4 regions of the Paenibacillus sp. R-74696 genome follow, and region 2 is predicted to be linked to each of the others. Evidence: riboswitches for the same ligand, from Rfam matches in the RefSeq annotation. Region 2 holds a riboswitch; each other region holds the start of a gene.

The links. Region 2 has a riboswitch for cobalamin ahead of ACSR9A_RS25175 (energy-coupling factor ABC transporter permease). Riboswitches for the same ligand answer to the same signal wherever they lie in the genome.
Region 1: linked by a shared signal. The riboswitch ahead of ACSR9A_RS28860 (ABC transporter substrate-binding protein) and the one ahead of ACSR9A_RS25175 (energy-coupling factor ABC transporter permease) in region 2 are both predicted to bind cobalamin.
Region 3: linked by a shared signal. The riboswitch ahead of ACSR9A_RS23245 (ABC transporter substrate-binding protein) and the one ahead of ACSR9A_RS25175 (energy-coupling factor ABC transporter permease) in region 2 are both predicted to bind cobalamin.
Region 4: linked by a shared signal. The riboswitch ahead of cobJ (precorrin-3B C(17)-methyltransferase) and the one ahead of ACSR9A_RS25175 (energy-coupling factor ABC transporter permease) in region 2 are both predicted to bind cobalamin.

Annotation. Positions count from the first base shown of each region.
Region 1 is NZ_JBPULM010000050.1:80,434-83,528, reverse strand. Features, by position in the region: gene ACSR9A_RS28865 (hypothetical protein) at 1-331, opposite strand, end outside; cobalamin riboswitch at 606-874, shown strand; gene ACSR9A_RS28860 (ABC transporter substrate-binding protein) at 1,158-2,732, shown strand; gene nikB (nickel ABC transporter permease) at 2,752-3,095, shown strand, end outside.
Region 2 is NZ_JBPULM010000046.1:136,559-139,653, reverse strand. Features, by position in the region: gene ACSR9A_RS25180 (DUF445 domain-containing protein) at 1-982, shown strand, start outside; cobalamin riboswitch at 1,071-1,275, shown strand; gene ACSR9A_RS25175 (energy-coupling factor ABC transporter permease) at 1,539-2,312, shown strand; gene ACSR9A_RS25170 (energy-coupling factor ABC transporter substrate-binding protein) at 2,312-2,596, shown strand; gene cbiQ (cobalt ECF transporter T component CbiQ) at 2,593-3,095, shown strand, end outside.
Region 3 is NZ_JBPULM010000045.1:674,021-677,115, forward strand. Features, by position in the region: gene nikB (nickel ABC transporter permease) at 1-42, opposite strand, end outside; gene ACSR9A_RS23245 (ABC transporter substrate-binding protein) at 5-1,633, opposite strand; cobalamin riboswitch at 1,802-1,999, opposite strand; gene ACSR9A_RS23250 (NADH-dependent flavin oxidoreductase) at 2,129-3,095, shown strand, end outside.
Region 4 is NZ_JBPULM010000045.1:72,941-76,035, reverse strand. Features, by position in the region: gene ACSR9A_RS20535 (leucine-rich repeat protein) at 1-171, shown strand, start outside; gene ACSR9A_RS20530 (DUF6376 family protein) at 491-964, shown strand; gene ACSR9A_RS20525 (hypothetical protein) at 989-1,258, shown strand; cobalamin riboswitch at 1,492-1,641, shown strand; gene cobJ (precorrin-3B C(17)-methyltransferase) at 1,807-3,095, shown strand, end outside.

The sequences.
Region 1 (3,095 bases), on a different contig from region 2:
TAACGATCACATAATAGCCGCCGTCAATCGATGCTTTAATAAAATCAAGCAGGTCATTATTCAAAATAGTCGAGCTTCGCCTGTCTATCGCTATCCGCTGAAAATCAATAAAAGGGCAGTCATAAAACTCAACCATTTTATCTCTATAATAACCATTGTAGAAAAAAGTATATAATTGGTTTGGATCGGGAATATCGAATAAATTAATATAATTATTCATAAACCACATTTTTTTCGAATCTACGCGAGATATAATCGAATAAAAATCACTGTAAAACCAATAGGAATCAATAATTTGTTTTACTTCGACTGGAAGGATTTTCACCGGCAATGTGATCATTCCTTTTCTATTTGATAGAGTATCTATTGGACTAACTTAATAAATAAGCTCATCATGCGTGAAGTATTTTCAATATATCATTACTGGAAAAAATATGAAAGTTTTATATTGAAAAACCTTTCATTTAGCTTGTTTAAGACACTGGGGCGTGTGCATTATGATGGAACTAAAGCTTATCTAAATCAAAATGTTGACAGATCAGCACTTCCTCCCTAAGATTAAGAGTGGATTACGGACAAGACAGGCTGATTAGCCTGCAAAACTTCATAATTGTATGAAAATAGGTGCGGTACGAAGGCAAGGACATATAGGCCTTAGTTCGCTTAAAAGGGAAGTTCGGTTAAAGGCCGACACGGACCCGCCACTGTAAAGGGCAGCAGCTAATCAATGAGCAAGCTGCGCTCCCCTCACAAATAAACCACTGGCTGATGAGCTTCTTTTCGTCGCAGAACGAATTGCAGATGCTCGCCCTAGCCGGGAAGGGAAGAGAGGGAGGCCCCAAGTCAGGAGACCTGCCTGTTTTAACATCACTGTTTGACCTACGGTGCTTAGGGAGGTGGTTGGTTATGCCCATTTATTGCAAAATGTCTAACGATTATTTGCTGCTCCATGACGAGCAGAGGCAGATAAGGTTTAGTTATTTATCATAAAAGCATTTCTGACTGCTTTCTTAAGGGTCGGGGATGCTTTTTTTAAAATGTAGGAAAGGATATGATTTTTCTATCCTTTCTCTATATTTCTACGCGAAACGGTAGCTTTGCCGCCACAGGACGGCTTTCGGCCGTTTACGCTTACTAGAAGGGGAGACAAAAGAAAAATGAACAACACGAAGAAGCCATTTAGCTTGTCACTTGGAATGATGATCGTTTGCCTGATGCTGGTGCTTGCAGGATGCAGCACGAATGCTGACTCAAACGCAGGGAAGGGCACCAATGCTGCCGGGGAAAACAACGCTTCTGCCGCAAATAAAACACTGACAATGGCGTACACCTGGAACCCGGCAGGCGTTGATCCGCATGGCGATGACAGCTGGGACGTTATGCGCTCTGGCGCAGGGGAAACGCTTATTAAATTGAATGAGCAGCTGCAGCCGGCCGCTTGGCTTGCGAAGGAGTGGAAGCAGGAGGATGCTAACACGTGGACGCTCAAGCTGGAGAACAACGTAACGTTTCACGACGGCAAAAAGATGGATGCAGAAAGCGTGAAAGCTTCGCTGCTTCGTTCCATTGAAAATAGCCATTTGGCGAAGGATTTGCTGCTGGTGAAAGATATAGAAGTGGTTGCACCGGATGAGCTGAAACTTATAACAACACAGCCGAACTCGGCTATCATTTCCAGCTTGGCTGATCCAAGCACGATTATTCTTGATGTCGACAGCATGAAGGAAGCGGGCAGCTACCCGGCCATGACGGGAGCTTTCAAAATCAAGCAGTTTACGAAAGACGTATCGCTTGTTGTTGAGCGTTATGATGGTTATTGGGGACAACCGGCGAAGCTTAAGGAAGTGACAATGAAGTTTGTAACCGATGGCAATACCCGCCTGATGGCGCTGCAAGCTGGCGAAGTAGATGTTGCTACGGACATTCCGATTGACAGCATTGAGTTGGTAGAGAAGGACAGCAAGCTGGAAGTGCTGTCTGCACCATCGGTTCGTACACATATGGTATTATTTAATATGAATTCTGCTTTGTTTAAAGAAAAGGCGAACCGCGAGGTTGTAGATCAAGCCATTCCACGCGAGGCGATTATTGAATCTGTTATGCGTGGCTATGGCACGAAAGCGAAAAGCCCATTCCCGGAAATTTTGCCATTTGGCAAAGTAGCGGAGCAAGCAGCAGGGGAAACGACGGAGCAATTGCTGAGCGCTGGCGGCTGGCAGAAAAATGCTGCAGGCATGTGGGAGAAGGAAGGCAAGCCATTCGAGGCGACGCTCCTTACGTTCCCGCACCGCCCAGAGCTGTCCGTAATGGCAGAGGTGATTCAGAACCAACTGCTTAATGAAGGCATTACCGTGAAAATTCGCAAGGTTGAAAATATTGATGCTGAGCTTGCGAAGTCCGATTGGGATCTTGCTATGTACAGCATGCTGACGGCACACACGGGCGATCCTCAATATTTCTTGAACATTTTCTATCAATCAGCTAGCGAATCGAATGTCAGCCATTATGTATCGAAGCCGCTTGAGACGGTTATTAACAAGCTGAACGAAACGTCTGCTACAGAAGCACGCAATGCGCTTGCGATAGAAGCTCAGGACATTATTAATGAAGATTTGCCGCAGTCGTTTATCGTACACCCCGATAATGTATTTGGTGTGAAAAAAGGGGTAACGGGCTTTATTCCGCATCCGATTGAATATTATTATGTGACAGCTGAAGTCGATATCACCTAAGTAAAGGGTGTACCTAAGTATGCTTCGTTTTTGGCTTGAACGCATCGCGCAAATGCTTTTGGTTATTTTTTGCGTAGCGACGCTGACCTTCATTTTAATGAGGGTGTCTCCTGGCGATCCGGCGAGAATATTGCTGACCACGCACAATATCCCGGCTTCACAGGAGGCGATTGACGCGCTGCGGGAGGAAATGGGACTGACGGATTCCTTGTGGAGCCAATATATACGCTGGCTCGGCGATGTATTTACATGGCAGTGGGGGACATCTTATATGTCCAAAGAGCCAGTTGCAGGCGAACTGCTTAAAAGGCTGCCCGCCACACTGGAGCTGGCCTCTGCTGGTGCATTTGTCATGCTGCTGGC
Region 2 (3,095 bases):
GGAAAATGAGCTGCTGAATAAAGACAGCATTACCCGCAAGCTGTCGGGCTTTCAACTGTTCGCAGGTGCTGCATCGGCAGCGACCAAGCTGATTGGCAAGCGAAGGTTCAGAATGTCGGCAGTCGATTTTGCCCAGTCGGCTGTAGAGCGATTGCCTTTGGAGCGCATTAGCAGCGTGCTGCATGGCTTTTTGGCGGATTATGTGAAAAAGCAGGATTTTACGCCAATCGTTCGCAAGCTGGCGGATCGTTTCGTCCATGAGCGCTGGGATGAACGGGCGCTGGATTATGGTCTTGAGCATGTGGGCCACTGGATTCGCAAGCGTGAAACCGAGGAAATGCTCGGCAAGCTTGCCTTTAAGAAGCTGGAGGAGCTTAAGGTCGGCGGCTTCATGGGTTTTGCGCTGCAAGCTTTCGTCGGCTTTATGAACGAGGAGAAGCTCGGTGGTTTGATTCAGAACATGCTGCTCTCTACGATGCAGGAGCTTTCTTATCCTGGAAGCCCGCATCGGCAGAAGCTGCTGCTTGAGGTAAGAGCCCAGGCGGAGAAGCTTGCTGATAACGAAGAGCTAATGCTCAAGCTGAAGCAGCTTATTGAACAGGGTGTGGACAGCGTTGAAACGGAGCGTTTCATCCATTTGCGTCTGGAGGAGCTGCGGCAGCTTGTGCTGGACAAGCTGGAGGAGCAGCATCGCAGCGGTGGGCGCGCGATTGTGCAGGGATACCGTTTTGCAACGGATTATTTGAACGGCAAACAAGAGATGCTAGCCAATTGGGAAAACGGCATTCGCGGATATCTCGTTCGACTTATTGAGAACAATCACTATCGCATCGGTGCGCTTGTTCGAGATAATCTTGAGCGGATGGATGACAAGGCGCTCGTCTCGATGATGGAGGAAAAGGTCGGCAACGATTTGCAGTGGATTCGCGTCAACGGCGCATTATGCGGTTTTGTCGTAGGCGTCATTTTGTCCTTTTTCTAACAGGAAGCTCGGCTATTTACATTTATAGGGGACAGCCTGAATCTTTTGTGATAAGATCAAACTACAAAATGACCAATGAATAATAAAGAGGATTGACATGGAACGAGGTGCCTTTGCGCACGTCAAAGGGTAACAGGGAATCGGGTGCAAATCCCGAGCGGTCCCGCCACTGTAATCAGGGAGTTTTCCTTCACCAGCAGGAGTCACTTGGCCTATGCTTTAGGGCAGCCGGGGAAGACGAAGGAAAATGATGATCTGCTAGCCAGGAGACCTACCTCGTTCCAGCACCACAGTGCCTTCGCGGAAAGGATAGGTGTACGAACGAAAGCGATTGCTACCAGTCTATTTGCTGGCGCAACCGTCTATTTCTGCGTACACATGACCGTTTTCCCAGCGAAGGGGAGGCGGTCTTTTTTATTTTTCAAAATATAGAGAAAGGATGGTTCCATCCTTTCTCTATATTTCTCGGAATGAAACGCGCCGCGCCGCCAGAGGACGGCTTTCGGCCGTTTCACCTTGCAGGCACTATAGAACAATCGGGAGGGTTTTGAAACGAATGGTCAAGTTAAAAAGAAAGACAGCAGCAAGCACCGCTTTGCTGGTTATCGGCTTCACGCTTTTTTTACTGGTGAATGAGCCGCAAGCCGCCTATGCGATGCACATTATGGAAGGATTTTTGCCTGTAGGCTGGGCGATTTTTTGGTGGGTGGCCTTTATTCCTTTTTTCATCTTAGGTGTACGTGCTATTCGGAAAATTACCAAGGAAGCGCCAGAGCTTAAGCTGCTGCTGGGCTTGGCTGCTGCCTTCACCTTCGTGCTGTCCGCGCTGAAAATTCCTTCCGTTACAGGAAGCAGCTCGCATCCAACGGGAACGGGGCTTGGAACGGTTATGTTCGGACCGCTGCCCATGAGCGTATTGGGTTCAATGGTACTGCTGTTTCAGGCGGTGCTGCTGGCGCATGGCGGGCTGACGACGCTTGGGGCGAATGCTTTTTCAATGGCGGTTGCCGGTCCCGCTGCGGGCTATGCGGTCTATCGGCTGCTGATGCGTTCAGGCAGCAAGCAAGGCCTGGCGATTTTTTCAGCTGCTGCTGTTGCTGATCTGGCTACTTATATCGTCACTTCCATTCAGCTCGCCGTTGCTTTTCCGGCTGTCGAAGGCGGCATTATCGCGTCGTTTATGAAGTTTGGCGGCATTTTTGCGATTACCCAAATTCCGCTCGCTGTTAGTGAAGGCTTGCTGACGGTATTGATCTGGAACTGGCTGCAATCTTTTAACACGGACGAGCTGTCTATTTTGAAGCGGAGAATGAAAGGGGAGCGCGTATAATGAGCCGCAGTGCCAAAAATATTTGGATTTTAGCCATTGTTGTTTTACTTGCCGTTGCGCCATTAATATTCATTAACGCCGAGTTCGGCGGCGCGGATGGGGCAGCGGAGGAAATGATCCAGACGATTGCGCCCCATTATGAGCCTTGGGCGTCTCCGCTGACAGAGGTGCCGGGAGAAACAGAAAGCATGCTGTTCGCGCTGCAAGCTGCGATAGGCGCTGGCATTATCGGCTATGTGATTGGCCTATTTAAAGGGAAGTCGGAGAAAACAAAGCAGCAATGATGAAATGGATCGATACGATTTCTTATTCCAATCGGCTGCGGGATTTATCCGCCTTTTGGAAATGCGGGCTTGCAGCCCTGCTGCTGCTGCTTGCCTATCTCGCTCATCCGCTCGTGCAGCTAGCCATTTTTGGATGGCTTATGCTGTGGACGGTTGGCTACGCGAAAGTACCTGCCAGGCTTTATATGGCGCTGCTTTTCTCCTCTTGCTTGCTGTTCATTCTCAGCCTGCCAGCGCTGCTTATTGAATTCACTAGCAGCAGTAACAGCGGCAGCGCAGCAGGAAGCCTGGCAGCTGAGAAAGCAGGCTGGGTGCTCGCTTCATGGGAGCCGATCAGCTTGTATGTGCCGGAGGCATCCTTAGGTCTGGCCGGACCTATTTTTACGCGTATTCTTGCTTGCCTGGCTTGCATGTTTTTCATCACCTTGACTACCCCGTTTCCCGAGCTGCTGCAGGTGCTGAAGCGGTTGAAAATGCCGCAAATTGTACTGGAGCTCAT
Region 3 (3,095 bases), on a different contig from region 2:
CATCTTATTGTACCCGCTCCAGCTGCGGCAGCGTTGTACCATACACAAGTGCCCCGTATCCGGTTATTTCTTTGCTGAACGCAATTAAGCTCGCATCATTAAACAGCGGAATCGTCGGCAATTCCTCGGCTGCAATATCCTGCAGCTCGTTATAAATGGCAGTGCGATCATCCATATTCAGCGTCGTCTTCACCTGATTCAACAGCTCATCCACACGGGCATTGCTGTAACCGAGCGTATAGCTTTTATTGCTTGAGCCTTCGCTAGCCATATAATTGTTTAAAATCGAATAAGGATCGCCGTTCGGCAGCCCCTGAATGGCCATAGCCAAATCGAAGTTTCCTTGTGCCTGTGCTTCCTTGTAAGCTGCGCCATCCAATATTTGAATCGTAACGTCCAGCTGCAATTGTTGAAGCACAGCCTGAAGCAGCTCGGCCTGCGCTTTATACGGATAACGGTCAAGCCCATAGGTTGGCACAATTAGCGTAACCGCCTGCCTGCTATCGCCAAGCACCTCATGCGACAGAGCGATTGCCTTTTCCGAATCATGAACGGCAGGAATGTCCTTGTAAAACGGCGAGGTCGAATTTAGAATGTTGGCTGTAGCGGTTGGATAACCCAAATACAGTTCCTTCACCAGCTGCTCGCGGTCAATAATCAGGCTCAGCGCCTGACGCATCTTCACATCATTGAAGGGCGCTTTGGCACCGTTCGGATGCAGGTAGTGGGAAATCGTCGATTTCGCCGTCGATACAGCAAAGCGGTCATCCTTCAGCAGCTCCTCGGCATGGGCAGGAGGAATAGCTCCCAAATCCATGACGCCCAAAATCTCCCCAGATTTAAGGGCAGCCAGCCTTGTATCAGGGTCAGGTATGACGCGGACGCGGATTTTTTGAGCTTTTGCTTTTTCGCCATAATAACCGTCATAAGCCTCTAGCAGTGAAAATTGATCCTTCTCATGCTGTACAAGCTTGAAAGGGCCTGTTCCTTGCGGCAGGCCGTTGAAGTCGCCGTTTTCGTCAAAATTATTCGGGCTGTACATCGGGCTTGAGAAATTGATCATTGAATACAGCAGCGTCGGCTGCGGATTATCGAACACAAGTTTAATCGTGCTATCATCAACCTTCACAACTTCCTGAAGGCTTGGGTATGAATTGTTGATGTCGAGCGTATAGAACGGCGAACTCTTCGGGCTCACCTGCTTGTAACGGGCAAAATTTGCAAGCGCCGCGTCCGCGTTGAATGGCGCACCATCGTGGAACGTCACGCCTTTGCGCAGCATGAAGGTCCATTCCTTGCCATCAGCGGACATTTCCCACGATTCCGCCAGCTTTGGAGCAGGCTTGCCATCCTCAGAAGCAGCAATTAGCGGCTCCCATACGTATAGAATAGTGCTCGTGTAATAAGCATCTTGTGGTCCTGGTGCTAAATCCCGCGGCGCAGCCAGCACGATTTCTTCAGAAGCAGCATCCACAGCGGCGGAAGGAGCAGCAGACTGCTGCGACAGCCCATTATTGCTGCTCGATTCAGTGGAGCCGTTGGCACCACTGCAGCCCATCAGCGCCAGCAGCAAGCAGAGGCTGAATAAAACACCCATTCTTTTTTTATTTCTTGCCGTTTGTGTACGTTTCATCTTTTCTATTTCCTCTCCCTCTAGCAAAATCATCTTCCTGTAAAAATCCGCAAAAAAAAGACAGCTCTGCCTCCAGTCATAGGAAGGATAGAGCTGCCTGTTATTGTTATTTTCCATCATAGCAAATAAGCATGCGCGCTAACACTTCCCTATTCTCCGTAGGTTACAGCAGTGTTGTCAGAACAGGCAGGTCTCCTGGCTACCAGAAATCATGCTGCAAGCTGCCTTCCCATTCTCGCTAAGCGAGATCAGTGGCCTTGTAGCTTCAGCTAATCCGTAACAGTGGCGGGACCGCGTCGGTTTTGCACCGAACTTCCCTTTTAAGCTCCAGCCGCAGCTGTCGCACCTTATTCCCACAATTTTTCAGTTGTTTGCAAATCTGGTTGATTATATACCAGCCCTTTCATTTAAGCAACCTTTCCACTCCGCTTTCCTTTGTTTATTTTCTGATATAAAATAAAGTAGATAGCATTTCGTAACTGGAGGGAACGACTGATGAAACCACAATTTCAGCCTTTATTTGAACCATTCACTTTCACGAATGGCATGTCTGTACATAATCGTATTGTAATGGCGCCAATGACAACCTGCTCTTCCAATCCGGACGGTACAGTGCCTGATGAGGAGCTCGCCTACTACAGCCGTCGCAGTGCGGGGCCCGGCATCGTCGTTACAGCATGCGTCTACGTAAGCCGCAACGGCAAAGGCTTCCCGGGCGAATTTGGCGCGGATACCGACGAAATGATCCCAAGCCTCAAGCGTCTGGCCGATGCGATTAAAAGCCGCGGCGCGAAGGCGATTTTGCAAATTTTTCATGGCGGAAGATCCTGCTTTCCTGGCCTAGTGCCGAATGATGATTTGGTGAGCGCCAGCAGCATTGCCCAGCAAGAAGGCGGTATTGTACCACGCGAGCTAACCGAGGATGAAATCAAAGCGATTATCGCCGACTTTGGCGAAGCGACCCGCCGAGCAATTGAGGCTGGTTTTGACGGCGTAGAAATTCATGGTGCCAACGGCTATCTGCTGCAGCAATTCTACTCCCCTGCTTCCAATGTACGTACCGACGATTGGGGCGGCTCGCTCCATAAACGGATGGCTTTCCCGCTCTACGTCGTTGAAGCCGTTCAGAAAGCCGCAGCTATGGCGCCACAGCCATTTCTGGTGGGCTATCGCTTCTCGCCTGAGGAGCCTGAAGAAGAAGGCTTGACGATGGAGCATTCGTACCATCTGGTTAACGCTCTAATCGAGCAAAAGCTGGATTATTTGCATGTGTCGCTTAATGATTTCTGGTCGAAGCCGCGCAGAGGCGAACAGGATTCGCAAAGCCGCATGGCCTGGTTCGTCGAAAAATACAGCGAGCACATTCCATTCATCGGAGTTGGCAGCATCACAACTGCCGAAGAGGCTCTGCAAGCGAAAAACTCCGGCGTGCCGTTCATCGCCCTAGGCCGCGAGCTCATTA
Region 4 (3,095 bases), on a different contig from region 2:
GATCGAGACTCCATTTCTTCATGGGCGCAAGCTGCGGTAGTCCGAGCATCGGAAGACGGCATTATAAAAGGAATGGAAGACGGACGCTTTGCCCCGAGGGAGAATGTAACGAGGGCGCAGGCAGCGGTTATACTGAAAAGGTTCCTGCAATATGTAAATTTTATCGATTAAATCAAGCAAAGAAATCAATTCAAAATGAATCGAAATACTCATTCATAGAATCATCTGTAAAACGATAGTGAAGGAGCTTGCCTCGTGGCAGCTCCTTTTTGTCGTACAAGTAACTGGCAGATAAGTGTGAAATATCGGTTGACAAGAAAATGGTCTAAATGAAATCCACGAAATCATCGGGCTGTTTTTGTCTCATTTGATCTTATAGCCCACATAAATGATGGACAAGCTTATTAATAAGACGAAATGCAACCGTTTGGACGCTTATGCCGTATAAATAGTGCTCTGTGCCATACAGGCGGAAAGGAAGAGATTAAACATGACCATTCGTTCAGGAAAAAGCATACTTTTAATCATTGGAATGTTATTATTAGGAGGATGCTCGTTATTCGAGGATGCCAAGCAGGCGGTCAATTCCGTATCGAGCTCGGCCGACTATGTGACGGGGGCGGCTTCGTACATGCAGACACTGACAAGCTTCAGCGAGCAGGCGACGCAGCTTGCGGAGCAAGCCGTAAACGATGCGAGTGCACGCGCCGATTATAAGGAGCAGCTGGTAGCTGTGCAGGACTCGATTAAGCAGTTTGGCGAGCTGCAAGCGCCGGATTTTGCCAAGGATGTCCATCAGACCGTGGTCGATTATAATTTGAAGCTGCAGGAAAGCATTGATGAGGTGCTGAAGCAGATCGAAGACGGCAAAGCATTGGTTGACGCAACGGAAATTCCAAATACGATTAACAAAATCAACGAGCTGTTAAATCAAGTAAATCAACTTCAGCAGCTGGTGTCGTAACGGTAAAGAGAGGAAGAATGAAAGATGAAAGTAAATATTTTGCATGCTAGCATGACGAACTCTAAGGAATCTGGTTTCGTGGGCAAGGTTCATTTTGAAGTAGAGGGCCAGACGAACCAATACGAAATTGCCCTTCACAGCCGCAAGGCGACTGAGTGGGGCTACGGTTTATTTTTTCTGAATGAATCGGGCAAGGAAGAAGATCTTTTAGCGGTCGAGGATGAGTTGGAAGAGGATGATGAGCTGTTTGATTCCCTCGTGAAAGCGGCTTGGGAAACACTGGAGAAGAAATAAACCTTTACGCGTATATGGCTGAAGCCGTCCTCTGACGGCAAAGCTGCCGTTTCGAGGATGCAATATAAGCCCATTTATAAGTGCAAAACTTATAAATTCTTATATTTTGAAAAATAGAGCTGGCGCCAGCCTGGACATGCAGTCCGTGCTTGCGCTGGCTCTATTTGCGTCTAGGCTGATGGCATAAACGCACTTGTCGATCATACAATCTAATGTTATCATTAAGATTACAATTTAATAGGAAGGGAATAAGTGTCAGCAGGCGTGCAAGGCGCCCAAGTTGACTTAATAGGGAAGTCGGTGAGAGACCGGCGCGGACCCGCCACTGTATGAAGCGACTGACGCTTCAAAGCCAGGAGACCTGCTTATTTCAACGACACTGTAAACCTACGTGGATATTAGGAAGGTGTTAGAGATTGGATGGCCCTTCGCTGTCTGCGTTTAACAAGGACATTGGTCTTTTCAAGCATTTCTAACACATAGCGTTAGAGGTGCTTTTTTTGTTGGATAGAAATTGTAAATTGCTACATAGAAGGAGTTGGGCATCAATGAGTGAAGCAGGCGTCGGCAAGCTGTTAATTATCGGATTCGGCCCAGGGAGCTTCGAGCATATTACGAAACGCGCCCGTGAAGCGATTCAGGAGAGCGATATAGTCATCGGCTATAACACGTATGTGGACTTGATTCGGGAGCTAATCAGCGATCAGGCGATTGTGCGGACAGGGATGACGGAGGAGGTCAGCCGGGCGCAGGAAGCGGTGCGCCAGGCGGAGAACGGCAAGAAGGTTGCCGTTATATCAAGCGGCGATGCGGGCGTGTACGGTATGGCAGGACTCGTGTATGAGGTGCTGATTGAGAAGGGCTGGAAGCGTAATGGCGGGGTAGAGGTTGAAGTCATTCCCGGCATTTCCGCCATTAACTCGACAGCGTCCCTGCTCGGCGCACCGATTATGCACGATGCTTGCACGATCAGCCTAAGCGATCATTTGACCCCTTGGGAGCTGATAGCGCGCAGAGTAGAAGCGGCTGGACAAGCGGATTTCGTCATTGCGCTTTATAACCCGCGCAGCGGCAGAAGAACACGGCAAATCGTGGAGACGCAGCGTATTTTGCTCAAATACCGTTCGCCAGATACGCCGGTTGGTATTGTGAAAAGCGCGTATCGCGACCGTGAGGATATTGTCGTGACGACGCTTGCCCGTATGCTTGATCATGATATCGGCATGCTGACAACGGTCGTTATTGGCAACTCCACAACCGTTAATTATGATGGGCTGATGATTACGCCGCGTGGCTATCAGCGCAAATATACGCTGGGTGAAGGCGCGCAGCCTTTGAAGCCTCACCAGCGTCTGCAAGAGAAGAATGAGCCGTGGGCACTTCATACGGCAGGAATGCCGGAGCTCTCAGGTGATGGAGACTATCCTGAGGATGAATATGATGCGACGGACCCTTTGGTGGAGCGGGAAGAGCCGCAAATGGCGGTGCCAGACCAGCCGAGAAATGAAAATGGGCAAGGCGGCGGCGTAGCCGTAGCCATAGCACCTCCAGTCGCACCCGTGAAGCCTGCTCCAGCTCCGGTTGATAAAGCTGCTTCATCGAAGGTGGAGTCAGCCGCGATGCCAGCTGTCTCGCCACTTCATTTGGCAATGGAAGCAGTACTGCTTAATGATCGCAGCAAGGGTATAGAGCCTAGTGCGGCATATGCGGAAGCTGCGAGCCCATTGCCTGTATTTACGCAGCAATCGGTTTTGGAGTTCGCCGTAAGCCCGGGTGTAGCGACGAAGAACTTTACTCCCCAGCAGCTGGTGGCACTGGCGCAGGCGGTTGGCGAGAA